DNA from 3 places in the Pseudomonas sp. GW822-FHT01E03 genome. Region 2 is predicted to be linked to each of the others. Evidence: predicted binding sites of a transcription regulator. Region 2 holds the regulator's gene; each other region holds the start of a gene.
What was found. Region 2 encodes sigma-54, which starts transcription at its own class of promoters, with help from an activator protein. Its sites were predicted from a motif close to ANTGGCATNNANNTTGCTNT; they were not measured.
Positions count from the first base shown of each region.

Region 1: a site for sigma-54 is predicted at 8,750-8,769, ahead of glnA (type I glutamate--ammonia ligase). Genes of this name have one in related genera too.
Region 3: a site for sigma-54 is predicted at 8,575-8,594, ahead of AC1RP7_RS18170 (circularly permuted type 2 ATP-grasp protein). Genes of this name have one in related genera too.

Region 1 is NZ_JBXAOQ010000003.1:199,639-209,703, forward strand. Features, by position in the region: gene AC1RP7_RS07030 (rhodanese-like domain-containing protein) at 1-378, shown strand, start outside; gene grxC (glutaredoxin 3) at 380-634, shown strand; gene secB (protein-export chaperone SecB) at 691-1,176, shown strand; gene trmL (tRNA (uridine(34)/cytosine(34)/5-carboxymethylaminomethyluridine(34)-2'-O)-methyltransferase TrmL) at 1,293-1,748, opposite strand; gene AC1RP7_RS07050 (hypothetical protein) at 1,747-2,187, shown strand; gene ntrC (nitrogen regulation protein NR(I)) at 2,744-4,180, opposite strand; gene glnL (nitrogen regulation protein NR(II)) at 4,177-5,262, opposite strand; gene AC1RP7_RS07065 (DUF4124 domain-containing protein) at 5,490-6,110, opposite strand; gene AC1RP7_RS07070 (DUF4124 domain-containing protein) at 6,107-6,622, opposite strand; gene AC1RP7_RS07075 (cupin domain-containing protein) at 6,648-7,070, opposite strand; gene glnA (type I glutamate--ammonia ligase) at 7,249-8,655, opposite strand; gene thiI (tRNA uracil 4-sulfurtransferase ThiI) at 8,984-10,065, shown strand, end outside.
Region 2 is NZ_JBXAOQ010000012.1:45,780-55,844, forward strand. Features, by position in the region: gene AC1RP7_RS22730 (DUF2753 family protein) at 1-294, shown strand, start outside; gene AC1RP7_RS22735 (superoxide dismutase) at 297-908, shown strand; gene AC1RP7_RS22740 (ZIP family metal transporter) at 940-1,833, shown strand; gene AC1RP7_RS22745 (HPr family phosphocarrier protein) at 1,862-2,134, opposite strand; gene rapZ (RNase adapter RapZ) at 2,150-3,007, opposite strand; gene ptsN (PTS IIA-like nitrogen regulatory protein PtsN) at 3,010-3,474, opposite strand; gene hpf (ribosome hibernation-promoting factor, HPF/YfiA family) at 3,487-3,795, opposite strand; gene AC1RP7_RS22765 (RNA polymerase factor sigma-54) at 3,870-5,363, opposite strand; gene lptB (LPS export ABC transporter ATP-binding protein) at 5,611-6,336, opposite strand; gene lptA (lipopolysaccharide transport periplasmic protein LptA) at 6,336-6,884, opposite strand; gene lptC (LPS export ABC transporter periplasmic protein LptC) at 6,871-7,443, opposite strand; gene AC1RP7_RS22785 (KdsC family phosphatase) at 7,451-7,975, opposite strand; gene AC1RP7_RS22790 (KpsF/GutQ family sugar-phosphate isomerase) at 7,975-8,949, opposite strand; gene AC1RP7_RS22795 (ATP-binding cassette domain-containing protein) at 9,225-10,034, shown strand; gene mlaE (lipid asymmetry maintenance ABC transporter permease subunit MlaE) at 10,034-10,065, shown strand, end outside.
Region 3 is NZ_JBXAOQ010000008.1:250,520-260,584, reverse strand. Features, by position in the region: gene AC1RP7_RS18230 (MFS transporter) at 1-112, shown strand, start outside; gene AC1RP7_RS18225 (methylthioribulose 1-phosphate dehydratase) at 109-729, shown strand; gene AC1RP7_RS18220 (1,2-dihydroxy-3-keto-5-methylthiopentene dioxygenase) at 750-1,295, shown strand; gene mtnC (acireductone synthase) at 1,300-1,983, shown strand; gene AC1RP7_RS18210 (DUF3509 domain-containing protein) at 2,108-2,386, opposite strand; gene AC1RP7_RS18205 (long-chain-acyl-CoA synthetase) at 2,757-4,595, shown strand; gene AC1RP7_RS18200 (ankyrin repeat domain-containing protein) at 4,693-5,211, shown strand; gene AC1RP7_RS18195 (hypothetical protein) at 5,458-5,988, shown strand; gene AC1RP7_RS18190 (PLDc N-terminal domain-containing protein) at 6,069-6,260, shown strand; gene speE (polyamine aminopropyltransferase) at 6,421-7,296, shown strand; gene AC1RP7_RS18180 (hypothetical protein) at 7,473-7,706, shown strand; gene AC1RP7_RS18175 (ribonuclease E inhibitor RraB) at 7,917-8,261, shown strand; gene AC1RP7_RS18170 (circularly permuted type 2 ATP-grasp protein) at 8,627-10,036, shown strand; gene AC1RP7_RS18165 (alpha-E domain-containing protein) at 10,049-10,065, shown strand, end outside.

The DNA.
Region 1 (10,065 bases), on a different contig from region 2:
TACATTCTCGTCGGTATTTTCGTCGTACTGCTGGCGTTGCTGATTGCCTATCAAATGCAGGGCGGCGGCCGTAGCCTGAGCACCGGCGAACTGACCGGGCTGGTCAACAAGGACGCAGGTGTAGTGATCGACATTCGTCCGACCAAGGATTTCGCCGCCGGTCACATTGTCGGCGCGCTGAACATCCCTCAGGACAAACTGACCGCACGTGTAGGTGAGCTGGAAAAGCACAAGGCCAAGACCATCATCCTGGTCGACGCCATGGGCCAGACCGCCGGCACCCACGCCCGCGAATTGATGAAATCCGGCTTCACCGCCGCCAAGCTGTCCGGCGGTATCTCCAGCTGGAAAGCCGACAATCTGCCGCTGGTGAAGTGATATGAGTAGCGTCGTCGTCTATTCCAGCGATTACTGCCCTTACTGCTCGCGAGCCAAGTATCTGCTCGAGAACAAAGGTGTGGCCTTCGAAGAGATCAAGGTCGATGGCAAGCCGCAGGTGCGCGCTGCGATGGCCCAGAAGGCCGGGCGTACGTCCGTGCCGCAAATCTGGATCGGCAGCACCCACGTGGGCGGTTGTGATGATCTGTTCGCCCTGGAGCGTGCCGGCAAGCTCGACGCGCTGCTCAGGGCCTGACGGCAATACCCCAAACAAGCAAACCTAAAAGAACCCTGGATCAAGAAGGATCTGCGATGACTGACCAACAGAACACTGCTGCGAACGAAGAAGAAACTGCACCGCAATTCTCCTTGCAGCGCATTTATGTGCGTGACCTGTCCTTCGAAGCTCCGAAAAGCCCGGCGATCTTCCGCCAGCAGTGGGAGCCGAGCGTCGCTCTGGATCTGAACACCCGTCAGAAGACGCTGGAAGCCGACTTCCACGAAGTCGTGCTGACCCTGTCGGTTACCGTGAAAAACGGTGACGAAGTGGCGTTCATCGCTGAAGTGCAACAGGCCGGGATCTTCCTGATCAAGAACCTGGATGACGCTTCGATGAGCCACACCCTGGGTGCGTTCTGCCCGAACATCCTGTTCCCGTACGCTCGCGAAACCCTGGATAGCCTGGTGACCCGCGGTTCGTTCCCGGCACTGATGCTGGCTCCGGTGAACTTCGATGCGCTGTATGCGCAAGAGCTGCAACGCATGCAGGCTGCTGGCGAGACTCCGACCGTTCAGTAAAAGCGTTTCAATACTGTGGGAGCGAGCTTGCTCGCGATGAGGTCACCAGCTTCAACATCAATGTTGACTGATGCACCGCCATCGCGAGCAAGCTCGCTCCCACATTTTTTTGGGGGTTACTTGAAGTCGTTCTGACGCCAGGCTTCGTAAACGGCCACCGCCACGGTATTGGACAGATTCAGGCTGCGGCAGCCCTCGCGCATCGGCAGGCGCAGGCGTTGCTCGCCGGGCAGGGCATCCAGCACTTCGGCGGGCAAGCCACGGCTTTCCGGGCCGAACAGGAATGCATCGCCCGGGGCGAAGCTGGCATCGTGGAACGGCCGCGAACCCTTGGTGGTGAAGGCGAACAGTCGTGGATGGCCGAGGCTCTCCAGGCAGCTGGCAAGGTCCGCGTGGCGTTGCAGGGTGGCATACTCGTGGTAATCGAGGCCGGCCCGGCGCAGGCGCTTGTCGTCCATCTCGAAGCCCAGCGGTTCGATCAAATGCAGGTGGCAGCCACTGTTGGCGCACAGCCTGATAACGTTGCCGGTATTCGGCGGAATTTCTGGTTGGAAAAGGATGACGTGAAACATGCACGGCTCCGAAGGCAAAGATGACGCGCATTCTACGCCGCCAGAAGGCGTGCGTTCGAAACTATTCCTGCGGGTAATGGGCTCGCTGGCGATTGTCGGGGTGATGGTCGGGATGATGATCGGTCGCCTGACCACGCCAGACCCCAGTCAGTTGCAGCAGGTGGAAGTGACGAACGACGGGCTGGTGGTGTGGTTCAACAATGAACCCAAGACCCACGGCGAAATTGTGGACGGCAGTGTCGCGCTGCTGTTTGGCGCCGAGGGCAAGGCGCAGAAAGGTCAGCTCAAGCTCGGCGGCAAGGACGTGAACTGGCGGGTACGTTTGAGCGATGGGGGGTTGTTGCTGACACTGGTAGCGGCCCGGCCCCTGCGGGGCGAATGGGTCGGTAGCGAGGTTGATCACCGCTGGCGGCTGGAGATCCATCTCCGGGAGCAATAAAAGAGGGAATCCCCGGCCTGCCTGTACCAAGGTTCCCGAAACGGGAGGCTCGTCGCGAGTGCGGTGTGAGCCTGGTGTAAAGAAGGAACCCCTGACCTGCCTGTATCAAGGGCCCCAAAACGGCTGGGCTCGTCGCGGGTGCGGTGTGAGCCCGATGTAAAGAGGGGAATCCCCGGCCTGCCTGTACCAAGGTCCCCGAAACCGGGTAGGTGAACTGATTCACTTGAAAGGGTTATTGCAGGGGGCATGCCAGGTTTTAACAGCTTGGAACAAAAAAACGCTTTGAAGCGCTGAAAGCCCCGAAATCTGGGGCTTTTGTGTTTTTGGGTGGCGGGTAGTATCGAGTTTTATGGCGGGGTTTCAGGGCAGTGGTTGTGCGCGATTGCGGTTCACGGTGCATTGCGGCGGTGCACTGATAACCCAAAAAGCATCGCGAGCAAGCTCGCTCCCACAGGGTTCGATGGTGTCTGCACGATCGTGAAAACACCGAAAATCCACTGTAGGAGCGAGCTTGCTCGCGATTGGGCCTAAAGATCAGCGAAGTACTAAAGGCTGTTTAGCCCTCATCCCCCTCATCATCATCCCCGCCATCAACCTTCATCCCCAATTCCTTGATCTTGCGAGTCAGGGTGTTGCGTCCCCAACCCAGCAAGACGGCGGCATCGCGGCGGCGACCGGCGGTGTGCTTGAGGGCGGTCTCGATCATGATCCGCTCGAAGGCCGGTACGGCGCTGTCGAGCAGGCTTGACTGACCACGGGCCAGCGCCTGGTCGGCCCACTGGCGCAGGGCCTGCTCCCAGTTGGTCACGGGCGCCGAGTCCTGAGGCAGGCTCAGCAGCTCCGGCGGCAGGTCACCGATGTGCACTTCGCGACCCGAAGCCATCACCGTGATCCAGCGGCAGGTATTCTCCAACTGCCGCACGTTGCCGGGCCATGGCAAGTTCTTCAGGTATTCCTCGGTTTCGCTTTTCAGCAGCTTCGGTTCGACTGCCAGTTCCTGGGCAGCGCGGCCGAGGAAGTGCTTGGCCAGGGTCGGGATATCTTCGCGGCGATCCGACAGGCGCGGGATATGGATGCGGATCACGTTGAGGCGATGGAACAAGTCCTCACGGAATTTCCCGGCATGCACCAGGGTTTCCAGATTCTGGTGAGTCGCGGCGATGATGCGCACATCGACCTTCACCGGCACGTGACCGCCGACGCGGTAGAACTCGCCGTCGGCCAGTACCCGTAGCAAGCGGGTCTGGGTGTCAGCGGGCATGTCACCGATTTCGTCGAGGAACAGCGTACCGCCGTCGGCTTGCTCGAAACGCCCGCGACGCAGGTTGGCCGCGCCCGTGAACGCGCCTTTCTCGTGGCCGAACAGTTCGGATTCCATCAGGTCTTTGGGGATCGCCGCCATGTTCAGCGCAATGAACGGCGACGCTGCCCGCGGGCTGTGGCGATGCAGCGCGTGGGCCACCAGTTCTTTACCGGTACCCGATTCACCATTGATCAGCACGGTGATGTTGGAGTGGCTCAAGCGTCCGATGGCGCGAAACACTTCCTGCATCGCCGGCGCTTCGCCGATGATTTCCGGGGTGCGGGTCAGGGTCGGGGCAACTTCCAGGCCTTGTTGTTCCTGAGCGTGCTGGTTGGCGCGCTTGACCAGGGAAACCGCTTCATCAACGTCGAACGGCTTGGGCAGGTACTCGAAGGCGCCGCCCTGATAGGACGCGACAGCGCTGTCCAGATCGGAGTGCGCGGTCATGATGATCACTGGCAGCCGCGGGTGCTGTTCGCGAATCCGCGCCAGAAGCTCCAGACCGCTGGCGCCGGGCATGCGGATGTCGGAAATGATCACGTCCGGCTGCTGGCGCGCCAGACGGCTCATCACGCCATCGGCGCTGTCGAAGCTTTGCGTGGTCATGCCTTCCTGTTGCAAGGCTTTTTCCAGGACCCAACGGATAGAACGGTCGTCATCGACGATCCACACGGTTTCACTACGGCTCATGTCGATGTGGCTCCTTGTTCCAGTGGCAGAAAGATCGAGAAGGTGGTGTGGCCGGGGTGGCTGTCACATTCGATCAGGCCCTGGTGCTGGCTGATGATGTTCTGGGTAATGGCCAGGCCCAGCCCGGTACCGTCCGGGCGACCGCTGACCATGGGGAAGAAAATGGTTTCCTGAAGTTCTGCCGGGATGCCCGGACCGTTGTCGATGATTTCGATCTTGGTCACCAGACGATGGCGTACGTGGCCGATGGTGAACTGGCGCATGGCGCGGGTGCGCAGGCTGATGCGCCCCAGGCGCAGTTCGTTCTGGCTGCTGATGGCCTGCATCGCATTGCGCACGATGTTCAGCACGGCCTGAATCATTTGTTCGCGATCGATCAGGACGTCGGGGATGCTTGGATCGTAGTCGCGCACCAAGGTGATGCAGCCCTGGCTTTCAGCCTCCACCAGATGGCAGACACGCTCAAGCACTTCATGGACATTGCACATGGCCAGCGACGGCAGTTTGTTGGAACCGAGCATGCGATCCACCAGATTACGCAGGCGGTCGGCTTCTTCGATGATGACGTTGGTGTAGTCGCGCAGGCTCTCTTCCGGCAGTTCCCGGGCCAGCAATTGTGCTGCGCCGCGAATCCCGCCCAAGGGGTTCTTGATTTCATGGGCAAGGCCGCGCACCAGCATCTTGCTGGTTTCCTGTTTCGACAGTTGTGCTTCTTCTTTGGTGATCCGCAGCAGGCGGTCACGGGGGTGGACTTCGAGCAGCAGCATCGTGTCGCCGTTGCTCAGAATCGGTGTTACTGCGTAGTCGACGGTCAGGGTCTGACCGGTGAGGGCGGTGAGCATGGCTTCGCGCTTGGTGAACGGGTGCGCCTGCTCGACGGCCTGGCGCAACGAGTTCAGCGCTTCGGTCGATTCGGTAAACAACTCACTGATGAACTGCCCATGGCTGCGCTGACCGCTGATGGCCAGCAGCATCTCTGCCGCCGGGTTCATGTACTCGAGGCGCAGTTCGGCGTCGAGCAGGATGGTGGCAGTGGTGAGGTTGTCGAGTAGCAAACGGTGGAGTGCGTCGCTAATGGTCATCGGGACCTCTTTTAGGGCAGAGCGTGCGTAAAAAAATGCTGATACGGGCAAAATGCAAAAACCAAACCAAGGCTCCGAAAAGAAGCGTTCAGCGCCTGAAACAGGCGTTTGACGCTCGTTTACGTGGCGTTCTGCCAGCTATCGCGGGTACTTTCGAACCAAAATGGGTTGGAGTGTGAGTACGGTGCAAACAATTGCACCAATATAGTGCGCAAGCCTGAGCGAGGTTAAAAGAGTCTCAAGAAAGGATTTTTTTCTTCGCCTGGTCTGTCGCTGAGCGGACATTCCGGCCGCTGGCCGTAGTCTTCGAGAGTGCAGGGTTTGATCCTGCGCTTCTGGGCGAGAGACGTGCGCTGCATGTGGAAAGGTTGGTTGGCGGTGCGTTCGACGATGCGCCCCTGTTCGTCGAGGATTTCCACGGACAGGGTATGGCTGCCGCGATCGATGTTGCTCAGCGGGAACACCGGGCTCAGGCCAGGTTCGGCGGTGGGCTGGCCGTCGAGCAGCAACCGGTAGTGGTGACCGGGTTGCAGGGCCGGTTCGTTGGTGGCGCTGACAATGACTTCGCCAGTGTTGCTGCGGATGGTTGCGTCGGGTTCCGGGATCAGGATACGCAGCACCTCATAGTGGAACAGCGCCTGTACTTCAGGACTGCCCTCGGCGATCAACGGTCCTACGCTGGTGGGGTTGGCCGCTATTCGATTGCTCTTTGTCAGCGGTACACGCCGGGCGTCGCCGGGTTTTGGCTGGTCGGTGAAAACCCGGTTGCCCTGAACATCGACATACATGAAGACCTCTGCCGAGGCGGGCTGGGCGATCAGGCAGGCAATCAGTAGCCAGACCTTCAAGGTTTGTGCACCCGCTGTACGGTGAATGTCACCGCAGGGCTCTGCTGCACAACGTTTTCGCCATCGATCACTTGCACGGCGAGGCGGTGTTCGCCGCGATCGATGTTCACCAGTTGCAGGGTCGGCACGTTGCCTGGCTGGCCGTAGGGCTGACCGTCCAGTAGCAGGCGTAACAGGTGGGTGGCTTGCAGGCGCGGTTTGATCAGTACGTTAATCGTGAAGGTGCCATTGTTGGCACGTAACGCTTCTGTGGTGGGCAGGCCGGTGAGTTCCAGTTTTTCGTAGGCTCGGTGGGTCGGCTCGGTGTTATTGCCTGCCAGAGGTTGTGCAGGATCGACGGGCGGTTGACGCTCGATGCTGTTGATCGGTGGCAAATCAACCACCCGGGCGTCAACGCCATCGGGCGGTTGATTGCTGTAGGCGGTATTGCCGGCGGCATCGGTGTATTTGTAGATTTGGGCCATCACAGGAGAAATGAAGGACAGCAGTAGAAGTAATAAAAGTGGCCGCATTCGGACTCCCTGTGTGAAGCAAAGACTACTCCGCCAATGGAATACCTTCGCTGCCAGCATAGAACACAACAAGTTCTACCGGTTCATCGCCGGTGACTCCGCGATGAGTGATATTGACCATTTCGGCCAGTGCTTCGCCTTGTTTGACGCGTCTGGTCTGGCCGCTGTTCCTGTCCTCGATCGTTAACTCGCCTGAGAGGATGTAGCCCGCGTTGGGAATGGGATGGGTATGCCAGGGGAGTTTGGTATTGGCAGGTATCGTGAGTTTGAGCACTGTCAGCTCGGGCACGGCATCCGGGTAGCGAATGTAAGGTGTGCCATCCCACGACTTGCTGCTTTGAAGCAGGATTTCCCGTTCGATGTCTGTCGATGGGGAAATTGTGGTGCAGCCTAGAAGGGCGAGGGCGGTGAGAGCGGCCAGTAGCGTCTTGAGTGGGAAAATTTTCATCATTCCATCCGTTGATTGCAGGTAGAGAACAGCCTACGAGTCATTCAGATGGGTTGATGCCGGACGATGCTGTGTGTGCCCGAAGAGATGTCTAACTTTATTGTCGGAAGTTGCCTACAAAAAAGGCCTCCCGAAGGAGGCCTCTTTTTGTCACGCCGCGTGCCGCGGCGCTACCGGATCAGCAGCTGTAGTACAGCTCGTATTCCAGTGGGTGTACGAAGGTACGTACCTTGATTTCTTCTTCGCTTTTCAGGGCGATGTAAGCGTCGATGAAGTCGTCGCTGAAAACGCCGCCTTTGGTCAGGAACGCACGACCTTTGTCCAGCTCTTCCAGGGCTTCTTTCAGGCTGCCGCAAACTTGTGGGATCTCTTTGGCCTCTTCAGGCGGCAGGTCGTACAGGTTTTTGTCAGCGGCGTCGCCAGGGTGGATCTTGTTCTGGATGCCGTCCAGGCCAGCCATCAACAGTGCGGCGAAGCACAGGTACGGGTTGGCAGCCGGATCCGGGAAGCGTGCTTCGATACGGCGGGCTTTCGGGCTCGACACGTAAGGAATACGGATCGAAGCGGAACGGTTGCGAGCCGAGTAGGCCAGCATCACTGGAGCTTCGAAGCCTGGAACCAGACGCTTGTAGGAGTTGGTCGCCGGGTTGGTGAAGCCGTTCAGGGCCTTACCGTGCTTGATGATGCCGCCGATGAAGTACAGGGCGGTGTCGGACAGGCCGGCATAGCCTTCGCCAGCGAAGGTGTTCTTGCCATCTTTCCAGATGGACATGTGCACGTGCATACCCGAGCCATTGTCGCCGTACAGAGGCTTAGGCATGAAGGTCGCGGTGCGGCCGTAGGCATCGGCAACGTTGTGCACGACGTACTTCAGGGTTTGGGTTTCGTCGGCTTTCTTCACCAGGGTGTTGAACTTGACGCCGATTTCGTTCTGGCCGGCAGTCGCCACTTCGTGGTGGTGAACTTCGACGGTCAGGCCCATTTCTTCCAGTGCGTTGCACATGGAGGTACGGATTTCGTGGTCGTGGTCGAACGGCGGAACCGGGAAATAGCCGCCTTTGACGCCTGGACGGTGGCCTTTGTTGCCGCCTTCGATGTCCTGGTCGGACATCCACGAACCTTGTTCAGAGTAGATCTTGAACATGGAACCGGAAATGTCGGACTTGAACTTCACCTGGTCAAAGATGAAGAACTCTGGCTCAGGACCTGCGTATACGGTGTCACCGATAGCGGTGGCTTTCAGGTGCTCTTCGGCGCGCTTGGCGATCGCACGTGGGTCGCGGTCGTAGCCTTGCATGCTCGAAGGCTCGATGATGTCGCAGACCAGGATCAGGGTCGGTTCTTCGGTGAACGGATCCAGAACAGCGGTGGAGTCGTCCGGCATCAGGATCATGTCGGAGGCTTCGATGCCTTTCCAGCCGGCGATGGAGGAGCCGTCGAACATTTTGCCGACTTCGAAGAAGTCGTCATCCAGCGCATCGCGAGCCGGCATGGTCACGTGGTGCTGAGTGCCTTTGGTGTCCGTGAAGCGCAGATCAATCCACTTGACGTCATGATCTTTGATGAGTTGAACCGACTTCGACATAGTGTCCTCCGGGTGTATTAGGGCTGGTAGTGGATGCCCTTAAATGTTTGTGATGCCGGCGCGAATACTCTGCCAAGGCAACCTGCCTCACAAGGGAGCAAATTGCATGCCAGTGCCCCAGCATGGATTTTTTGCCCCAAAATCACGCTTGAGAGGGCGTTTTGCCCTTTAAAGCAGAAAAGCTCGCCCTGTAATGTGGCGCCATATCCAATAAGTGACCTGTTTTGGTGCATGCAAAACCTTCTGCACATTAACTGGTTAAACCTTGAGCAATTTCCGCTATAATCCGCGCCCCCCTTTTTCGGCAGGCCATGCGCGCGCTGTTTCCATGAAATTAATCGTAAAAGTCTTCCCCGAGATCACCATCAAGAGTCGACCTGTCCGGACGAAATTTATCCGCCAGTTGGCCAAAAACATCCGCGCCGTGCTCCGTGATCTGGACCCGGCCGTGGTGGTGAACGGCGTGTGGGACAATCTCGAGCTGGAAACCCGTGTTACCGACCCGAAAGCCTTGAAAGAGATGGGTGAACGCCTGACCTGCATGCCGGGCATCGCGCACTTTCTGCAGATCGACGAGTACCCGCTGGGCGACTTCGACGACATCACCGAAAAGTGCAGGCAGCACTACGGCGATGCGCTGGCCGGGAAAATTTTCTCGGTGCGCTGCAAGCGTGCGGGCAAGCACACGTTCAGCTCGATGGACGTCGAAAAATACGTCGGCAGCAAGCTGCGTCGCGAGTGCGGCGCAGCCGGGATCGACCTGAAAGCGCCGGAAATCGAAGTCCGGATCGAAGTTCGCGACCAACGGTTGTTCGTGATCCACAGCCAGCACAACGGCATCGGCGGATATCCGCTGGGCGCGCTGGAGCAGACCCTGGTGCTGATGTCCGGTGGCTTCGACTCCACCGTGGCGGCCTACCAGATCATGCGCCGCGGCCTGATGGCGCATTTCTGCTTCTTCAATCTGGGCGGACGTGCCCACGAACTGGGCGTCATGGAAGTCGCGCATTTCATCTGGAAGAAGTACGGCAGCTCCCAGCGCGTGCTATTTGTCAGTGTGCCGTTCGAAGAAGTGCTGGGCGAAATTCTCGGCAAAGTCGATAACAGTCATATGGGCGTAGTATTGAAGCGTATGATGTTGCGCGCTTCCTCCCAAATTGCCGATCGACTGCACATCGACGCACTGGTCACCGGTGAGGCGATCTCCCAGGTGTCGAGCCAGACGCTGCCGAACCTGTCAGTGATCGACTGCGTGACCGAAAAGCTGGTACTGCGCCCGCTGATCGCCAGTCACAAGCAGGACATTATCGACACGGCAATCGAAATCGGCACCGCCGATTTCGCCCGGCACATGCCGGAATACTGCGGCGTCATCTCGGTCAATCCGAAGACCGCGGCCAAGCGCTATCG
Region 2 (10,065 bases):
GAAGCGGTAGCGGCCTGCGTGATTTCCCATCACAACCTGGCGGACCTGCACTTGCGTCTGAATCAGCCGGAGGAGAGCGCCGAATACTTGTGTGCCATCCACCAACGGCTCTTGCAGACCATGCAGGACCCACGGCTACCTCAAACATTGCGAGAAGCCGCGTTGCGCCAGAGCAGCAAGACCTACGTCGAGCTGCTGAATTTCATCAGTGAGCACGGCGAGTATCCGCGTACCCATCGGCTGCTGCACATCGATGCCGCTTCGCCTGCGCCTCATCATCAAGGAGTCCATTGAACATGGCTTTTACCTTGCCTGCCTTGCCGTACGCCTACGACGCCCTGGAGCCGCACATCGATGCGCAGACCATGGAGATCCACTACACCAAGCATCACCAGACCTACATCAATAACCTGAACGCGGCTGTTGAAGGCACCGAGTATGCCGAGTGGCCCGTGGAGAAGCTGGTGTCCGCCGTTCAGCAACTGCCGGAAAAACTACGGACGGCGGTGATCAACCAAGGTGGCGGCCACGCCAATCATTCGTTGTTCTGGGAAGTCATGGCGCCCGACGGTGGTGGCGAGCCCGAAGGCGTGCTGGCCAAGGCCATCGATGAACAACTGGGCGGTCTCGACAGCTTCAAGGAAGCCTTTACCAAGGCCGCGTTGACCCGCTTCGGCAGCGGCTGGGCCTGGCTGAGCGTGACCCCGCAAAAGACCTTGGTAGTGGAAAGCAGCGGTAACCAGGACAGCCCGTTGATGAGCGGCAATACCCCGATTCTGGGTCTCGACGTCTGGGAGCACGCCTATTACCTGCGTTATCAGAACCGTCGTCCGGAATACATCAGCGCGTTCTACCGCGTGATCAATTGGCCGCAAGTCGCTGCGCGCTATCAGGCCGCACTGGTTTAAGTCTTCCATAAAAACAATCCAAGGCTGGACTATGGGCACTGAAACACTGGCGATCGGAAATGGACGGATGTTTCGTTACGCGTTTGGATCGCTGTTACTGCTGGCGGGAATGAGCCTTTTGGTTGCCCATGGGCTGGCATGGCTCGACCTTGAGCCGAAGTTGCTGCGCGCACTGCAGGGCGGTGCGATCTGCGCCTTGGGTACCGCGTTGGGCGCGGTGCCGGTGTTGGTGATTCGGCGGATGCCGCAGAGGCTCAGCGACACTTTGCTTGGCTTTGGCGCTGGCGTGATGCTGGCTGCGACGGCATTTTCGCTGATCGTTCCGGGCATCTCTGCCGCCGAAGGGCTTGGACTGTCACCTTGGGCGTCCAGTGGGTTGATCAGCTTCGGCATTATGCTCGGCGCCTTCCTGTTGTTCCTGGTGGATCGGAAGGTCTCTGGCGCCAGCCCGGACATGCTGGTCGGCACGCTGGAACGACCGGTCATTGCTCCGCGGATCTGGCTGTTCGTATTTGCCATCATCGCCCACAACATCCCGGAAGGCATGGCGGTAGGTGTTTCGGCCGGTGGCGCAATGCCTGACGCCGACAGCCTCGCCATGGGCATTGCCTTGCAGGATGTACCGGAAGGGTTGGTCATCGCTTTGGTGCTGGCCGGGGCAGGGATGTCCCGGGGCAAGGCGTTCCTGATCGGTGCGGCGTCAGGTTTGGTAGAACCGGTGTTCGCACTGCTATGCGCGTGGCTGGTAAGCCTGGCCGAACTGCTGCTGCCTTTGGGATTGGCGCTGGCGGCGGGGGCGATGCTGCTGGTGGTGACCCACGAAGTCATTCCCGAGTCGCGCCGCAATGGTCATGACAAGCTTGCCAGCCTCGGGCTGCTGATGGGGTTTTGTTTGATGATGGTGATGGATACGGCCCTCGCTTGATTTGTGCTGAGGGGCTTTTGTGGTTGTATTACTCGCCTTCGTCGAAGAAGTTGTTGATCAACGCCACCAGCGCATCCAGCGCTTCCTGTTCCTGCTCGCCTTCTGTGCTCAAGTGGATCGTGGTGCCTTTGCCGGCGGCCAGCATCATCATCGCCATGATACTTTTGCCATCGACCATGGACTGTGGTGTACGTCCGGCCCTGATCTGGCACGGGAACTGACCTGCTACCCCAACGAATTTTGCAGAAGCGCGAGCGTGCAGACCCAGTTTATTGATGATTTCGATTTCCAGAGCAGGCATCGCGATGTGAATCCTTTAGCTGAGGTCGCGGTGGCGGACCTGGACGTTCTTCAGGGATTGTTGCAGCGTTTGCCCCAGACGCTCGGTCAGGTAGACGGAACGGTGATGTCCGCCAGTGCAGCCAATGGCAATGGTGACGTAGGCGCGGTTGCTGGCGGCAAAGCGAGGCAGCCACTTTAGCAGGTATGTGGAAATGTCCTGGAACATCTCTTCGACATCCGGCTGGGCCGCCAGGTATTCGGCAACCGGTTGATCGAGCCCGGACTGTTCGCGCAACTCCGGTTTCCAGTAAGGGTTGGGCAGGCAGCGCACATCGAACACCAGGTCGGCGTCCACCGGCATGCCGCGCTTGAAGCCGAAGGATTCCACCAGGAACGCAGTCCCCGGCTCCGGCTGATTCAACAGACGCAGTTTGATGGCATCGCGCAGTTGATAGAGGTTCAGGCTGGTGGTGTTGATCTTGAGATCGGCGAGGTCGGCAATCGGCCCGAGCAGGACGCTCTCGACGCTGATGGCTTCGGCCAGCGAGCGGTTGGCGTTGGTCAGGGGGTGACGTCGGCGGGTTTCCGAGAAACGCTTGAGCAGGGTTTCTTCGTCGGCGTCCAGGTACAGCACATCGCACTGGATGTGGCGGGCACGGACTTCCTCGAGCAGGTCGGGGAAGCGTGACAGGTGGCTGGGAAGGTTGCGCGCGTCAATGGAAACGGCGACCAGCGGCTGCAACATCTCGGTATGAACCAGGGCGCGTTCGGCCAGCTCCGGCAGCAGACCGGCTGGCAGGTTGTCGATGCAGTAGTAGCCGCTGTCCTCAAGAACGTCGAGGGCGGTACTTTTACCTGAGCCGGAACGGCCACTGACGATGATCAAGCGCATGATTACTGACCGTTTTGCTCGTCAAGGACAACCTGATACAGGGCTTCGTTGCTTGCAGCACTACGCAGCTTTTCGCGAACTTCCTTGCGGTCGAGCATGCTGGCGATCTGTCGCAGCAGCTCAAGGTGCGCATCGGTGGCGGCTTCCGGGACCAACAGCACGAACAGCAGGTCAACCGGCGCGCCGTCGATGGCGTCGAAATCGATAGGGGCGTCCAGGTGCATCAATGCACTGATGGGCGAAACACAGCCCTTGAGACGGCAATGTGGAATAGCGATGCCATTGCCAAACCCGGTGGAGCCGAGTTTTTCACGGGCGATCAGCGCCTCGAAGACATCTTGCATCTCCAGGGCCGGCACTTCGCGGGCGATAAGATTGGCAATTTGTTCGAGGGCTTTCTTTTTACTGCCTCCCGGCACGTTCACCAAGGAACGGCCGGGGGTCAGGATACTTTCAAGTCGGATCATGGGTTGGGAGTGTTAACGACCGGTTGCGCCCTGGAGGAGGCTCTGGGTCTTTTCCTTATGCTTTTTGAGTTGTTTATCCAGCTTGTCGGTGAGTGCGTCGATCGCGGCATACATATCGGTATGTTCCGCGTTGGCGACCACTTCATTCCCGGGAATATGCAGCGTGGCTTCGATTTTCTGCTTCAGTTTTTCGACGGTCATCGTGACCTGCACATTAGTGATCTTGTCGAAATGTCGCTCCAATCGTTCGAGTTTTTCGCCGATGTAGGTGCGAAGAGGTTCGGTCACTTCCAGTTGGTGTCCACTGATGTTGACTTGCATACAGCTTCTCCTTCGTTGCCAGTGCATAAAGCGGCAGATCAGATGATCTACCACTGGAACGCTGTGGTGTGGCCCTACATCAACCGCTTGCGTTCGCTCGAAGGCGCGATCCCGAGGGATTCGCGGTACTTGGCGACGGTGCGGCGAGCCACCTGAATGCCTTGTGCCTCCAGTAAACCAGCGATCTTGCTGTCACTCAACGGCTTTTTCTGATTTTCCGCTGCAACCAGTTTTTTGATGATCGCCCGGATCGCCGTGGACGAGCATTCGCCGCCTTCGGAGGTGCTTACGTGACTGGAAAAAAAGTACTTCAGTTCATAAATGCCCCGGGGGGTGTGCATGAACTTCTGGGTGGTCACCCGTGAAATCGTCGATTCATGCATGCCGACCGCTTCGGCGATGTCATGCAGGACCAGCGGCTTCATGGCTTCGTCGCCGTACTCCAGAAAGCCGCGCTGATGCTCGACGATCTGGGTGGCAACCTTCATCAGGGTTTCATTGCGGCTTTGCAGGCTCTTGATGAACCAGCGGGCCTCCTGCAACTGATTGCGCATGAAGGTATTGTCGGCGCTGGTGTCGGCGCGGCGCACGAAACCGGCGTACTGGGCATTGACCCGCAGCCGTGGCACCGACTCCTGATTGAGCTCCACCAGCCAGCGCTCGTTGTCCTTGCGCACGATGACGTCAGGAACGACGTACTCGGCTTCGGTGGACTCGATCTGCGAGCCCGGGCGCGGGTTGAGGCTCTGGACTAGCTCGATGACCTGGCGCAGCTCATCTTCCTTGAGCTTCATGCGACGCATCAACTGGCTGTAGTCGCGGCTGCCAAGCAGGTCGATGTAATCGGTGACCAGGCGCTTGGCCTCGGCCAGCCAAGGGGTCTTGGCAGGCAGCTGGCGCAATTGCAGCAGCAGGCATTCGCCCAGGTTGCGGGCGCCGATGCCGGCGGGCTCGAATTGCTGGATGCGGTGCAGGACGGCTTCGATTTCGTCCAGTTCGATGTCCAGTTCCGGGTCGAACGCTTCGAGGATTTCCTCGAGGGTTTCGTCCAGGTAGCCCTGATTGTTGATGCAGTCGATCAGGGTTACGGCGATCAGGCGATCGGTGTCGGACATCGGGGCCAGGTTCAGTTGCCACAGCAAGTGGCTCTGCAGGCTTTCGCCGGCCGAGGTGCGGGTGGTGAAGTCCCACTCGTCATCATCATTGCTGGGCAGGCTGCTGGCGCTGGTCTGGTAAACGTCTTCCCACGCGGTGTCGACGGGGAGTTCGTTGGGGATACGCTCGTTCCAGTCACCCTCATCGAGGTTATCAACCGTCGGGGCGCTCTCCTGGTAGGAGGGCTCCTGGATGTCGGTGTTGGGCTTTTGTTCGGCGTTGTCGGCCAGGGGGTCGGAATTGTCGAAGTCGTCGCCTTCTTCCTGGCGTTCGAGCATCGGATTGGACTCCAGGGCCTCCTGGATTTCCTGTTGCAGGTCCAGGGTCGACAATTGGAGCAGGCGGATGGCCTGTTGCAGCTGCGGTGTCATCGTCAGCTGCTGGCCCATTCTCAAGACTAGCGATGGTTTCATGGCAGGGGCTTAACACCTTATTCGCCGGCGCACATGCGCCATCCACTACAGGGCGCCGGGGCGCCAAACTTAAGCAAATTATATGCCTGAAACTAAAGGGTTTGCCTAGAGCGCTGTAACAATAAAAAACTATAAAGCTGTGTTGCAGCGCTGCCCTTGTCGAGGGCTGACCACGCTTGTCGGCACGGAAGCGCTGGTGAGTGGCTGGTCAGGTGCCCGGGCAAGCTGCCTGGGCACGGCTCAGCGCTTACAGGCGGAACTCATGGCCCAGATACACTTCCTTGACCAGGTCGTTGGCCAGGATGGTCTCTGCGTCGCCTTCGGCAATCAGTTGGCCGTCATTGACGATATAGGCGGTTTCACAGATATCCAGGGTTTCACGAACGTTGTGGTCCGTGATCAGCACGCCAATGCCCTTGGCCTTGAGGTGGTGAATGATCTGCTTGATGTCGCCGACCGAAATCGGGTCCACGCCGGCGAAGGGCTCGTCGAGGAGGATGAATTTCGGGTTGGTGGCCAGGGCGCGGGCGATTTCCACGCGACGGCGCTCACCACCGGACAGGCTCATGCCCAGGTTGTCGCGGATGTGGCTGATGTGGAATTCCTGCAGCAGGCTTTCCAGCTCCTTGCGACGACCGGCCTTGTCGAGTTCCTTGCGGGTCTCGAGGATGGCCATGATGTTGTCGGCCACCGACAGTTTGCGGAAGATCGATGCTTCCTGCGGCAAGTAGCCGATACCGGCCTTTGCGCGGCCGTGCATCGGTTGGTGGCTGACGTCCAGGTCATCGATCAGGACACGGCCCTGATCGGCTTGCACCAGGCCGACGATCATGTAGAAGCAGGTGGTCTTGCCAGCGCCGTTCGGGCCAAGCAGGCCGACGATCTGGCCGCTGTCGATGGACAGGCTGACGTCACGCACGACCTGGCGGCTCTTGTAGCTCTTGGCCAGATGCTGAGCTTTCAGAGTTGCCATTACTGGGCCTTTTTCTCGTCGGTTTTCTTCTTCGGCTGGATCACCATGTCGATACGCGGACGCGCCTCGGTGACTTTGCTGCCTGTGGCGCGACCGGCGCTGGCGAGTTTCTTGTCCGTGTCGTAGACAATTTTCTCGCCTTGGGTGACGTTGTTGTCCTTGTCGACAACTTTGGCCTTGTCGATCAGTACGACGCGATTTTGCGAAGCGTGATACTGGATCGTCACGCCCCAACCCTGGACAGGCTTGGTATCGCCAGCCGTTTGCAATTGCTCGAAGTACGCCAGGTTGCCCACCGAGGTCACTACGTCAATGTCGCCAGCCGGGGTGCGGGTGATGGTAACGGTGTTGCCTGTCACCTTCATCGAGCCTTGGGTGATGATCACGTCACCCTTATAGGTAGCAATACCTTGCTTGTCGTCCAGCTGGGCATCGTCGGCCTGAATACGGATAGGCTGCTGTTGGTCTTCCGGCAGAGCCCAGGCGCTCACGCTTCCCAGTGCTGCGCCCAGACTGAGCAAAATCGGGAGGGTTTTAACGAGCCTCATACTGTCCTCTTACGTTCGATAGCAGGTGTATCCTGCTTTCTTTCAAATACGCTTTCATTCCCTTGCCAGTCGATACACCGCCAGCGCCGTCGATTCTAACGTCTTGCTCGGTCTGCGCATATTGCTGCTGCGGGAACACGGTCATGCGGGTGCTGGTGATCAGGGTTCTACGGTTTTTCTCGTCGAAGCGCGTGATGCGCACGTCATCGATCAGTTCGACCTGTGTGCCATCAGGGTTGACCTCGCCGCGCAGGCTCTGGACGTGCCACGGGAATTCAGTGCCGCGGAACACATTCAGGTCGGGGTTGGTCAGCAATGTCACCTCGGTCGCTTTCACGTGCTCGACCTTGTCGGACACCAGATCATATTGCAGCTTGCCGTCGGGCAGGTACTGCACGCTGTGGGCGTTGATGGCGTAATAGTCGATCGCGCTTTCATCGACCGGCGTTACCGGCTTGTCGAGGAAGCGTTCCGGGCTGATGTTCCAGTAGCCAACCGCAGCGAATATCGCCGCGATGCAACTGAACATCAGGGTGTTGCGAAACTTTTTGCTCAGCATAGTGGGCTCACAGGTACGCCGCATTGGCCGCGTCGAGGCGGTCCTGGGCGCGCAGGATCAATTCGCAGAATTCGCGAGCGGCACCTTCGCCGCCACGGGCGAGGGTGATGCCGTGGGCGTGTTCACGCACGAAGCTGGCGGCATTGGCCACCGCCATGCCCAGGCCGACGCGGCGAATCACCGGCAGGTCCGGCAGGTCGTCGCCGAGGTAGGCCACCTGTTCATAGCTCAGGTTGAGTTGGGCCAGCAGTTCGTCGAGTACCACCAGTTTATCCTCGCGACCCTGATAGAGGTGCGGGATACCGAGGTTTTTGGCCCGCCGCTCGACCACCGGGGTCTTGCGGCCACTGATGATGGCGGTCTGCACGCCGGCGGCCATCAGCATCTTGATGCCCTGGCCGTCGAGGGTGTTGAACGTCTTGAACTCGCTGCCGTCTTCGAGGAAGTACAGGCGCCCATCGGTCAGCACGCCATCGACATCGAACACCGCCAGCTTGATCTGTTTGCCGCGTTGCAGCAGGTCCGCACTCATTACATTACTCCTGCACGCAGCAAGTCGTGCATGTTCAAGGCGCCAACCGGGCGGTCTTCACTGTCGACTACGACCAGCGCGTTGATTTTATGGTCTTCCATGATTTTCAGCGCTTCGGCGGCGAGCATCTCGGCGCGGGCAGTCTTGCCGTGTGCTGTCATGACCTGTTCGATGGTAGCGCTATGGATGTCGATGCTACGGTCCAGCGTGCGACGCAAGTCACCGTCAGTAAAGATCCCGGCCAGCTTTCCGTCGGCTTCCAGGATCACGGTCATGCCCAGGCCTTTGCGGGTCATTTCCATTAGTGCGTCCTTCAGCAGGGTGCCGCGCTGTACTTGCGGTAACTCTTGCCCGGCGTGCATTACATTTTCCACTTTCAGCAGCAGGCGTCGGCCCAGGGCGCCGCCGGGATGGGAAAAGGCGAAGTCTTCCGCGGTAAAGCCACGGGCTTCCAGCAGCGCGACTGCCAAGGCATCGCCCATGACCAGGGCGGCGGTGGTCGACGAGGTGGGGGCCAGGTTCAACGGACAGGCTTCGTGCTCGACGTGAACATTCAGGTTGACCTCGGCGGCCTTGGCTAGCGGCGAGTCAGGCTTGCCGGTCACGCTGATCAACTGAATGCCCAGGCGCTTGATCAGTGGCAGCAGGGTCACGATTTCATTGGTGGAGCCGGAATTCGAGAGCGCCAGAATGATGTCGTCGCGGGTAATCATGCCCATGTCACCGTGGCTGGCTTCAGCCGGGTGCACAAAAAACGCCGTGGTGCCGGTGCTGGCCAAGGTCGCGGCAATCTTGTTGCCGATGTGTCCCGACTTGCCCATGCCGACCACGACTACGCGGCCTTTGCTGGCCAGAATCATCTCGCAAGCGCGTACGAAATCTGCGTCGATATGGGGTAGCAGGCCTTGCACGGCTTCTACCTCGAGGCGGATGGTGCGTTGTGCAGATTGAATCAGGTCGCTGGATTGGCTCATGTCAGAAATCGTATAGCCTGATGAAAAGGCGGCGATTATAACGGTTATGATCGAATCCCTCACGCTAGTTCGTCGCGCATTGCCATCCTTGTTGCCGGAAACCCTCTAAACGGGGCCTTCAACCTGTCGTGCAGTTGAACATGACCTGGCTTTGGCCTTGGGCGCGCAGCCGTTGCAGTGATATAGTTCGCCGCCAGTTCGGCCTGCCCGGGAGGTATGTGCTTTTGTCAGAAAGCCAGGCGTCCGAGTGAGAGGCTGCATCGCAAGGAGTTTAGATGAGTGCCGATAACGCCTACGCGGTCGAGCTGAAGGGACTGTCCTTCAAGCGCGGTGCGCGCAGCATTTTCAATAATGTCGATATCCGTATCCCGCGCGGCAAGGTCACCGGCATCATGGGGCCTTCCGGGTGTGGCAAGACCACGCTCTTGCGTCTGATGGGCGCCCAGTTGCGGCCCACCAAGGGCGAAGTCTGGGTCAACGGTCAGAACCTGCCAAAACTGTCGCGCAGCGACCTGTTCGACGCGCGCAAGCACATGGGCGTGCTGTTTCAGAGCGGCGCACTGTTTACCGACCTCGATGTCTTCGAGAACGTCGCTTTTCCGTTGCGTGTTCATACACAACTGCCGGATGAAATGATCCGCGACATTGTCCTGCTCAAATTGCAGGCCGTGGGCTTGCGCGGTGCTATCGAACTGATGCCCGACGAGCTTTCCGGCGGCATGAAACGCCGTGTTGCGCTGGCCCGGGCGATTGCGCTCGACCCGCAGATCCTCATGTACGACGAGCCCTTTGTCGGCCAGGACCCCATCGCAATGGGCGTTCTGGTGCGCCTCATCCGGTTGCTCAACGATGCGCTGGGCATCACCAGCATCGTGGTATCCCACGACCTGGCCGAGACCGCGAGCATTGCCGACTACATTTATGTGGTGGGCGATGGTCAGGTGTTGGGGCAGGGGACGCCTGACGAGTTGATGAATTCGGATGAACCGCGCATTCGTCAGTTCATGACCGGCGAACCCGATGGCCCGGTTCCGTACCACTTTCCAGCGACGGATTACCGCGCAGATCTTCTGGGGAAGCGCTGATGCGCAGAATTTCATTGATGGAGCGCGTTCG
Region 3 (10,065 bases), on a different contig from region 2:
CGGCTACAGCTGGAATGCCCTCGGCGCGGCATGGACATTTAGTATTGCCAGTCTCGCAGCCGTCGCGGCTGCCGTTATCATTGCCACACGTATGCAAGAGGACAGGCCATGAGCCTTACCCGTGAACAACTCGCCCAGGAAATCATCGACGCCGGGCGTTTTCTGTATGGCCGCGGCTGGTCGCCGGCCACCAGCAGCAATTACTCGACCCGCCTGTCGCCGAGCGAAGCCTTGCTGACCGTGTCCGGCAAGCACAAGGGGCAACTGGGCATGGACGACGTGTTGGCCACCGACCTGTCGGGCAACAGCCTGGAGCCGGGCAAGAAATCGTCCGCCGAAACCCTGTTGCACACCCAGCTCTACAGCTGGCGCCCGGAGATCGGTGCCGTGTTGCACACCCATTCCGTGAACGCCACCGTGCTGTCGCGCCTGACGCCGCAAGACTTCATCGAGTTCGAAGACTACGAACTGCAAAAGGCCTTCAGCGGTGTGACGACCCACGAATCCCGGGTGCGGGTGCCGATTTTCGACAACGACCAGGACATTGCGCGACTGGCCGCCAAGGTGCAGCCTTGGCTCGACGCCCATCCCGATTGCGTCGGCTACCTGATCCGTGGCCATGGCCTGTACACCTGGGGCGCGCGCATGAGCGATGCCCTGCGGCAGATCGAGGCCTTTGAATTTTTGTTCGAGTGCGAGTTGAAGATGCGCTCGCTCTTTAAAGCATGAACCGTTAAGGAGTTGCCCTGATGAGCAGCCTGTCCGTCTATCACGTCTCCAGCCCTGAAATCCCCAACAAGGTGCTGACCCATTTCGAAGACATCGCCTCGACCCTGGCCGAGCAGGGCGTACGCTTCGACCGCTGGCAAGCCGCGGCGAAGATCCAGCCGGGCGCCACTCAGGACGAAGTGATTGCCGCCTACCAGGAGCAAATCGACAAGCTGATGACCGAGCGCGGTTACGTCACTGTCGACGTGATCAGCCTCAACAGCGATCACCCGCAAAAAGCCGAACTGCGTGCCAAGTTCCTCGACGAACATCGCCACGGCGAAGATGAAGTACGATTTTTCGTTGCCGGCCGTGGCCTGTTTACCCTGCACATCGACGATTACGTCTACGCGGTGCTGTGCGAGAAAAACGACCTGATCTCGGTGCCGGCCGGAACCAAACACTGGTTCGACATGGGCGAACATCCGCACTTCGTCGCGATCCGTCTGTTCAACAACCCGGAAGGTTGGGTGGCCAATTTCACCGGCGAAGACATCGCCAGCCGATTCCCGCGCCTGGAGGACTGAGTCGATGCCGATCAAAGCGATTCTCACCGACATCGAAGGCACCACCAGCGCGGTGAGTTTTGTGTTCGACGTGCTGTTCCCCTATGCCGCCAAACACTTGCCGGCGTTTGTCCGTCAGCATGCCGAACGCGCCGATGTGGCGGAGCAACTGGCTGCCGTGCGCCGCGACAGCAATGAACCGGACGCCGACGTCGAGCGGGTCGTCGAGATCCTGTTGGGCTGGATCGCTGAAGACCGCAAGGCCACGCCGCTGAAAGCGTTGCAGGGCATGGTCTGGGAGCAGGGCTATCAGGCCGGGCAGTTGAAGGGGCACGTGTATCCGGACGCCGTTGAAGCGCTCAAGCGCTGGCATCGGGAGGGCTTTCAACTGTTTGTTTATTCGTCCGGTTCGATCCAGGCCCAGCGGTTGATCTTCGGCTGCTCAGAGGCGGGGGATCTGACGCCACTGTTCAGCGGCTATTTCGATACCACTTCGGGGCCCAAGCGCGAGGCGCAGTCCTACGCCAACATCACCCAGGCGATCAACCTTGAGGCGGGGCAGATTCTGTTTCTGTCGGACATCGTCGAAGAACTCGACGCGGCGCGCATGGCGGGGATGGCCACTTGCGGGCTGGCCCGCGAGGGTGGGGAACTGGCGGGGCATGTCACCGTGGACAGCTTTGCGCGGATAAATCCCGCCAATTTCTAAACGCCGCAAAACCTGTGGGAGCGAGCTTGCTCGCGATAGCGATATGTCATCCAACATTGATGTTGACTGACACTCCGCTATCGCGAGCAGGCTCGCTCCCACAGTGTTTTTCCGGCAATTTTATTTACAGCGAGTGATAGGTCGGCAGGGCAAACCGTTGCTGGCTCTGCAGCATGGAGATCTGCGGCAGTTCACTGGCTTGTTCGGCGAGGTCGCGGCGAATCGCACTGATGACCCACGTCAGTTGGTCGCCATTGTGCAATTGCTGATAGGAAATCGAGCGCTTGAACACCTTGCCTTCGCCGCCGCTCAGGGTCAGCAGGATCCCACCGTCAGGCCGGGCATGGGTGGTGACTTCGAAGTTGGAGAACAGGGACGAAAATTTTTCCTGAATCAGGTTCATTTCTTTCAGCTCCGTTGGCTCTTGAATGGCAAGCATACGGAGAGGGTTGCAGTGATTGTGCCAGCCTGGGTTGTTTGTAAATTATCTTATAAAACAACAAGTTAGTATCTGTGGTGATTTTTGCTTTCGTGCATTCTGCATGAACGGCCATCGTGCATCCTGCATTTTGCGAGGTCGCTCGGCGATTCGATTGAACCATTGTGTGTGCGGGGGTTCACGATTGGTCGTGTATCAATCGCAGATCAAGATCGCGGATCAAGATCGCAGATACAAAACATTTCAAAAACCGCGTGTACAGCTCAAGAACCGTTGACGTATTTTCGGGTTCAGTCATCGCAGCCCGACAATAAAAAGATCGAACGGGAGCATCATGAGTCGCACGTCGAACGACACGATTACCTGGAGCATGATGCTCCGCAAGCTGCCTTCCATCGCCAAGGCCATCCCCCGGGTGGTGAGGGGCATGAAGGCCGCCAACGTCAAGGACCCGACCCAGGCGTGTGGTTTGGGCTGGTGTTTCGAGCAAGCCACGTTGCGCAACCCGGATGGCCCGGCGCTGTTGCAAGGCGACGTGACGCTCAGTTACTCCGAGGTCAACCAATGGGCCAACCGCATCGCCCATCACCTGATCGATCAGGGCATCGGCAAGGGGGATGTGGTGGCGGTCTTCATTGAGAACCGCCCGGAACTGCTGGTGACTATTCTGGCGGTGGCCAAGGTCGGCGCGGTCAGTGCGCTGCTCAATACCTCGCAGACTCGCGACACTCTGGTACACAGTGTGAACCTGGTGGCACCGGTGGCGATCATTGTCGGTGAGGAGTTGGTCCCGGCGTACCTGGCGGTGCGTGAGCGGGTGTCGATCAAGGCTGCGCGAACCTGGTTCGTTGCCGATCAGGACACCTCTCGCCAACCCGGTATCGCACCTGAAGGTTTCATCAACCTGATGACCGTCAGCCTCGACGACGCCAGCGACAACCCGGCCAGCAGCCAGCAGATTTTCTTCGACGATCCCTGCTTTTATATCTACACCTCGGGCACCACGGGGCTGCCCAAGGCCGGCGTGTTCAAGCACGGTCGCTGGATGCGCAGCTCTGCGAGCTTCGGCATGATCGCCCTGGACATGCGCCCCGAGGATGTCGTCTATTGCACTTTGCCGCTGTACCACGCCACGGGCCTTTGCGTGTGCTGGGGTTCGGCCGTCAGTGGGGCCAGCGGGTTCGCCATCCGCCGCAAATTCAGCGCCAGTCAGTTCTGGAACGATGCGCGCAAGTACCGGGCAACCACCATCGGTTATGTCGGCGAACTGTGCCGCTACCTGGTCGATCAACCGCCCAGCTCCGAGGACAGCCGGCACGATGTGAAGAAAATGATCGGCAACGGCCTGCGCCCCGGCGCCTGGAGCGAGTTCAAGACCCGCTTTGCGGTGAATCACATCTGCGAGCTGTACGCTGCCAGCGACGGCAATATCGGTTTCACCAACATTCTCAATTTCGACAACACCATCGGCTTTTCCCTGATGTCCTGGGAGTTGGTCGCGTACGACCATGACAGCGGCGCGCCGATTCGACAGGCCAATGGCCTGATGCGCAAGGTCGCCAAGGGTGAGCAGGGGTTGTTGCTGGCAAAAATCGACGACAAGGCCCCCCTGGACGGTTACACCGATCCGCAGAAAACCGCCAAGGTCGTGCTTCAGGATGTGTTCGAAAAGGGAGACCGCTACTTCAACACCGGCGACCTGTTGCGCAACATCGGCTTTGGGCATGCGCAGTTTGTCGACCGCCTGGGCGACACCTACCGCTGGAAGGGCGAAAACGTTTCGACCACGGAGGTCGAAAACATCCTCCTGCAACACCCGCTTATTTCCGAAGCCGTGGCCTATGGCGTGGAAATCTGCAACACCAATGGCCGGGCCGGGATGGCGGCGATCACTCCCGCCGAATCCTTGGCAACTCTGGACTTCAGTGAGCTGCTGGCCTTCGCCCGCGAGCAGATGCCGGCCTATGCAGTGCCGTTGTTCCTGCGGGTGAAAGTGAAAATGGAAACCACCGGGACGTTCAAATATCAGAAGACCCGACTCAAGGACGAGGCCTTCGACCCGGGTAAAACCGGCGATGACCCGATCTATGCCTGGTTGCCGGGGACACAGACTTATGTACAGGTCACGGAGCAGTTGTTGTCCGACATTCACGGCGGCAAGTACCGCTATTGAATCTGGCTATGGCGGCCCATGAGAAAAAACAAGTGACAGTGCCGGGGGCGCTCGGGAAACTGTCGGCTTTTACGAATGACAGAAAAGGGAGTGCCCAATGTCAGACAAAAGCCGCCAGATGACCCCCGAAGAAGCCGCCGAATTTACCGAACAGGTATTCAACAAGGCACGGGAGGGCGATGCGGCGATGATGGCCGCGCTGCTGACCAAGGGTTTGCCGCCGAACCTGCGTAACCACAAGGGCGATACCTTGCTGATGCTGGCCGCGTATCACGGGCATGTGGACACGGTAAAAGTCCTGCTGGAGCACAAGGCCGACCCGGAGATCCGCAACGACAACGGCCAGAGCCCGATTGCCGGTGCCGCCTTCAAGGGCGACCTGGCGGTGATCAAGGCCTTGGTCGATGGCGGCGCCCAGGTTGAAGGCTCGTCCTTCGATGGCCGCACGGCGCTGATGATGGCGGCGATGTTCAACCGCGTCGAAGTGGTCGATTACCTGATCAGCAAGGGCGCCGACCCGAAAGCCAAGGACGCCAATGGCATCACCGCGCTGGAGGCTGCCAGGACCATGGGGGCTTCCGATACCGTAGCGCAACTGCAAAAGCTCTTGAGCTGACGACGTACCCTGTGGCGAGGGGGCTTTTGTGGCGAGGGGGCTTGTCGGATCGCCGCACCGTCCCGTTCGGCTGCGGAGCAGCCGTAAAGTCAGCAAATGCGGTCTGTCTGATGTACCCCAATTGAATGTTTTGGGGCCGCTTCGCGACCCAACGGGGGCAAGCCCCCTCGCCACAGGTCCGCATTTCCCTCATTAATGCGCTATCCTTCGCGCCCTCAAAATTCACCTCGCTACAGGATCCTCCCCATGAAAGCCGCACTCGTCGAACTCATCAGCAAAATCAGCTCCGGGTGCATGGGCGAAGACGAAATCCTCAAGATCGCGGACGAAGCAGCCCAGGCCTACGCCGATCCCGAGGTATTTCTGACGGCCAATCCGGACATCAACTACGACGAAACCTTCCCGATCCCGCTGGGTGAGTGGGTGGTGGTCGGCAGCCTGCCGGAAACGGTGCTGTTCCAGGCTGACACATACATGGACCTGTTCGCGCAGATCGTCGCCTCGTTCGGCCCGGGGGTGGAGTTCAATCTCAAGCCCAAGCAACTGGCCAGGACCGAAGCCCTGACCGCGCTCAACCGCATCCAGGTGCAGATGAGCAGCATGAACAAGGAAAACGGTGGCTACACGCTGATGAACTTCAGCCAGTTGCTCGATGACGAGTTGCAGGTGGTCCTGGTCTACGGCAACGACGTGCCACGGGTGCTGGAATTGTGCACCGAGGCGGGCATTACAGCCGCGCCATCCCTGGAAGCCCTGAAAGTGGCGATCCACGTCTGATCCAGACACTGTCAATAAAAAGGAATCCTCGCGACGACCGTCTATCCTGAGGGGGCATATCACTTTTCGGGAGCGTCACCATGGGTTCTACGTTCAACAGCCTGGTTGCCTTGATCATTTTTGTCCTGGACATCTGGGCCATCGTCAACGTCTTCAAAAGTAGTGCCGGGACCGGGATGAAAATCCTCTGGGTACTGCTGATCGCGCTGTTGCCGGTGCTGGGACTGATCATCTGGGCCATTGCCGGGCCGCGGGGCAACGTCAAACTCTGAACAGGCTCCCACAGGATTGTGGAATGCTGATCAACAGAGGTTCGACCTGTCATGTTGCGCGACGTAGAATGCGCGCCTTTCCCGGCCAATCGAGACGCTCGATTGGCCATCATGGGCGGGTAACCGTCCGTTGCCACCCGCATTCATCGGAGCACTTCCCATGAGCAACATCCCTGCCAGCGACTACCTGGAAACCCTCTACGAAGGCTACGGCCAGCGTTTTCGCATGGAAAAACTGCTGCACGAAGTGCGCACCGAGCACCAGCACCTGGTGATCTTCGAGAACCCGCGCATGGGCCGGGTGATGGCGCTGGACGGCGTGATCCAGACCACCGAAGCCGACGAATTCATCTACCACGAAATGCTCACCCACGTGCCGATCCTGGCGCACGGTGCCGCCAAGCGCGTGCTGATCATCGGCGGCGGTGACGGCGGCATGTTGCGTGAAGTGGCCAAGCACCGCAGCGTCGAGCACATCACCATGGTCGAGATCGACGGCACCGTGGTCGACATGTGCAAGGAATTCCTGCCGAATCACTCCAAGGGTGCATTCGATGATCCACGCCTGAACCTGGTGATCGACGACGGCATGCGTTTCGTCGCTACCACCACTGAAAAGTTCGACGTGATCATTTCTGACTCCACCGATCCGATCGGACCGGGCGAAGTGCTGTTCTCGGAAAACTTCTACCAGGCTTGCCACCGCTGCCTGAACGAAGGCGGCATCCTGGTGACCCAGAACGGCACGCCGTTCATGCAGATCGAAGAAGTGAAGACCACCGCCGGTCGCCTGCGCAGCCTGTTCCCGGACTGGCACTTCTACCAGGCCGCCGTACCGACCTACATCGGTGGTTCGATGACCTTCGCCTGGGGCGCCAGCAATACCGCTTATCGCAAGTTGTCCCGCGAAACCCTGCAACAGCGCTTCGCGGGCAGCGGCATCATCACCCGCTACTACAATCCTGAAATCCACATCGGCGCCTTCGCCTTGCCGCAATACGTGTTGCAGGCAGTGAACAAGCCAAGTAACGACTGATTGGCTGAAACACAAAACCTGTGGGAGCGAGCCTGCTCGCTCCCACATGGTTTGTGCATGGGTGTCGGGAGAGATTTTCACATCCGTCGATATGTTTGCTCCGGCGGAACAATTAGCCAGCTAACAAGGTCGAGATAGAGGTAAGCCCATCCATGGGTTTTATCGAGGAGGCACCAATGCAAAAGTGGAAAGTCACCTTCGTAGATGATCACGGCGAACAAGTTGACGAAGTGTTCGAAAGCGCGGAATGCCCGAACAACGAGCAAGCCGCCAAACTCATCCGCGCGCGTCGCCTGCCAGTTGCTGCCGAACTCGACCTCAATGATCTGGAGGGGCGCACCGACAATCCGACGGTCAAAAGCCTGAAACTCCAGAACAGCATTCAAATCCTCGGCATTACTCCAATCTGAACGACACCTGTCGCATTCACATCCAGGCCTTGGCACGGGCTCTGTCTTGAGGCTACTCTGCAAGCGAGATCAGCGAATGAATCGCTAAGGTCTGGTCTTGTCAGCTCCATGCTTGTTTCCCGCCGGCACATCGGTTGCCGTCGCTCGCGCTGTTCGGTTGCGGGTGAGGGAGTACGGAAAGTCTATCCATCGTTTTGAGGAGGACGTTTCATGAGCACAGCCTATCAAGAAGACATCAGCAGCAGCGTGCTGCGCCGCATGAAAGAAGGCGGTTTTGACTTTTCACGGTTTCATCCCATCGAGTTCTACGCCATTTTCCCGGATGAGGAGCGGGCACGCAGGGCGGCAGGTCATTTCCACCGTGGTGAATCCCTGGATGCGCAAGTCAGTGTGCGCGACGACGGCGCCTGGGCGCTGGAGCTGTGCAAGGTCATGTATGCCACCTACGACGATATCGGCGACTTCGAACAGGGTTTCGAAGCAGTGGTCGAGCCTCTGGGCGGCATCATCGAAGGCTGGGGTGTGAAACAGGAGGTACGAGGGCGACTCGCATAACCTTATGAACAGTGACAATCAGCAATCACGGCTGACCTTCGGGTTGGCCGTTTTCATTTGTGGGCGTTGGACACCAAAAAAAAGCCGCCAGGGCAGGCGGCTAAAAGGGAAGTCCGGTGAGCTTTTCAGCGAATGCCTGGATTATCCGTACCCATTGCCGGGCAGTGAAATCAACTCTGACTATGCTGGTGATAGGCGACCACCACGCCTTGCAATGAAGCGGGGGCGATCAGGTTGGGGCATTTACCGCACAGGATTGGTGCGGTACGTGCGCGTTGATTATCCAACCGATTGAAATTTAAGCGTTTATGCCGATGGCACGGGCCTTGCGAAGGTCTGGACGTCCGAGTGACAAGGAGTACGGCATGATCCGCACCTATTTTGATGAGATGTACGATGCCGGCGGCCAGGTCCGCCCGCATTATCGGGAGTTTGCCCGTTGGCTGGCCGAAACGCCTGACGAGCTTCTGGCACAACGGCGACGCGAGGCCGATCTGTTGTTTCATCGCGCCGGGATTACCTTCACGCTCTACGGGGACGAGCAGGGCACAGAGCGCCTGATCCCCTTCGACACCATTCCACGCAGCATCCCCGCCAGCGAGTGGCGGATTGTCGAGCGCGGCTGCATCCAGCGGGTCAAGGCGTTGAACATGTTCCTCGCCGACCTTTACCACGAGCAGCGCATCATCAAGGCCGGCATCATTCCGGCCGAGCAGGTGCTGGCCAACGAGCAGTACCAGTTGGCGATGCAGGGCCTGGACCTGCATCGCGATATCTATTCGCACATCTCCGGCGTCGACCTGGTGCGCGACGGCGACGGCACCTACTACGTGCTCGAAGACAATCTGCGTACGCCGAGCGGCGTCAGCTACATGCTCGAAGATCGCAAGATGATGATGCGTCTGTTTCCCGAGCTGTTCGCGGCGCAACGCATTGCCCCCATCGACCACTACCCGAACTTGCTGCTCGACACCCTGAAAAGTTCAAGCCCCATCGATAACCCGAGCGTGGTGGTGCTGACGCCGGGGCGCTTCAACAGTGCGTTCTTCGAACATGCGTTCCTGGCGCGGGAAATGGGCGTGGAACTGGTGGAGGGCGCGGACCTGTTCGTGCGTGACGACAAGGTCTACATGCGCACCACCGACGGGCCGAAAGCGGTCGACGTGATTTATCGTCGCCTCGACGACGCCTTCCTCGATCCCCTGGCCTTCAACCCGGAATCGATGCTCGGTGTGCCGGGGCTGCTGTCGTCCTACCGTTCCGGCAACGTGGTGCTGGCCAATGCCATTGGCACGGGGGTAGCGGACGACAAATCGGTGTATCCGTTCGTTACCGACATGATCCGTTTCTACCTCGATGAAGAACCGATCCTGAAGAACGTGCCGACCTGGCAATGCCGTAATCCGTCTGAGCTTTCCCACGTGCTGGCCAATCTTCCAGAACTGGTGGTCAAGGAAACCCAAGGCTCCGGCGGGTACGGAATGCTGGTGGGGCCGGCGGCGACGGCGGCGGAAATCGAAGCCTTCCGCGCGCGGATCATCGCCAAGCCCCATGCGTATATCGCGCAACCGACGCTGTCACTGTCGACCTGTCCGACCTTTGTCGAAAACGGCATTGCGCCACGCCATATCGACTTGCGACCGTTTGTCCTGTCGGGTCGTGAAACCCGGGTCGTGCCCGGCGGCTTGACCCGCGTCGCCCTGCGCGAGGGCTCACTGGTGGTCAATTCCTCCCAGGGCGGTGGAACCAAGGACACCTGGGTTGTCGAGGATTAAAGGAAGCCTGTCATGTTAAGTAGAACTGC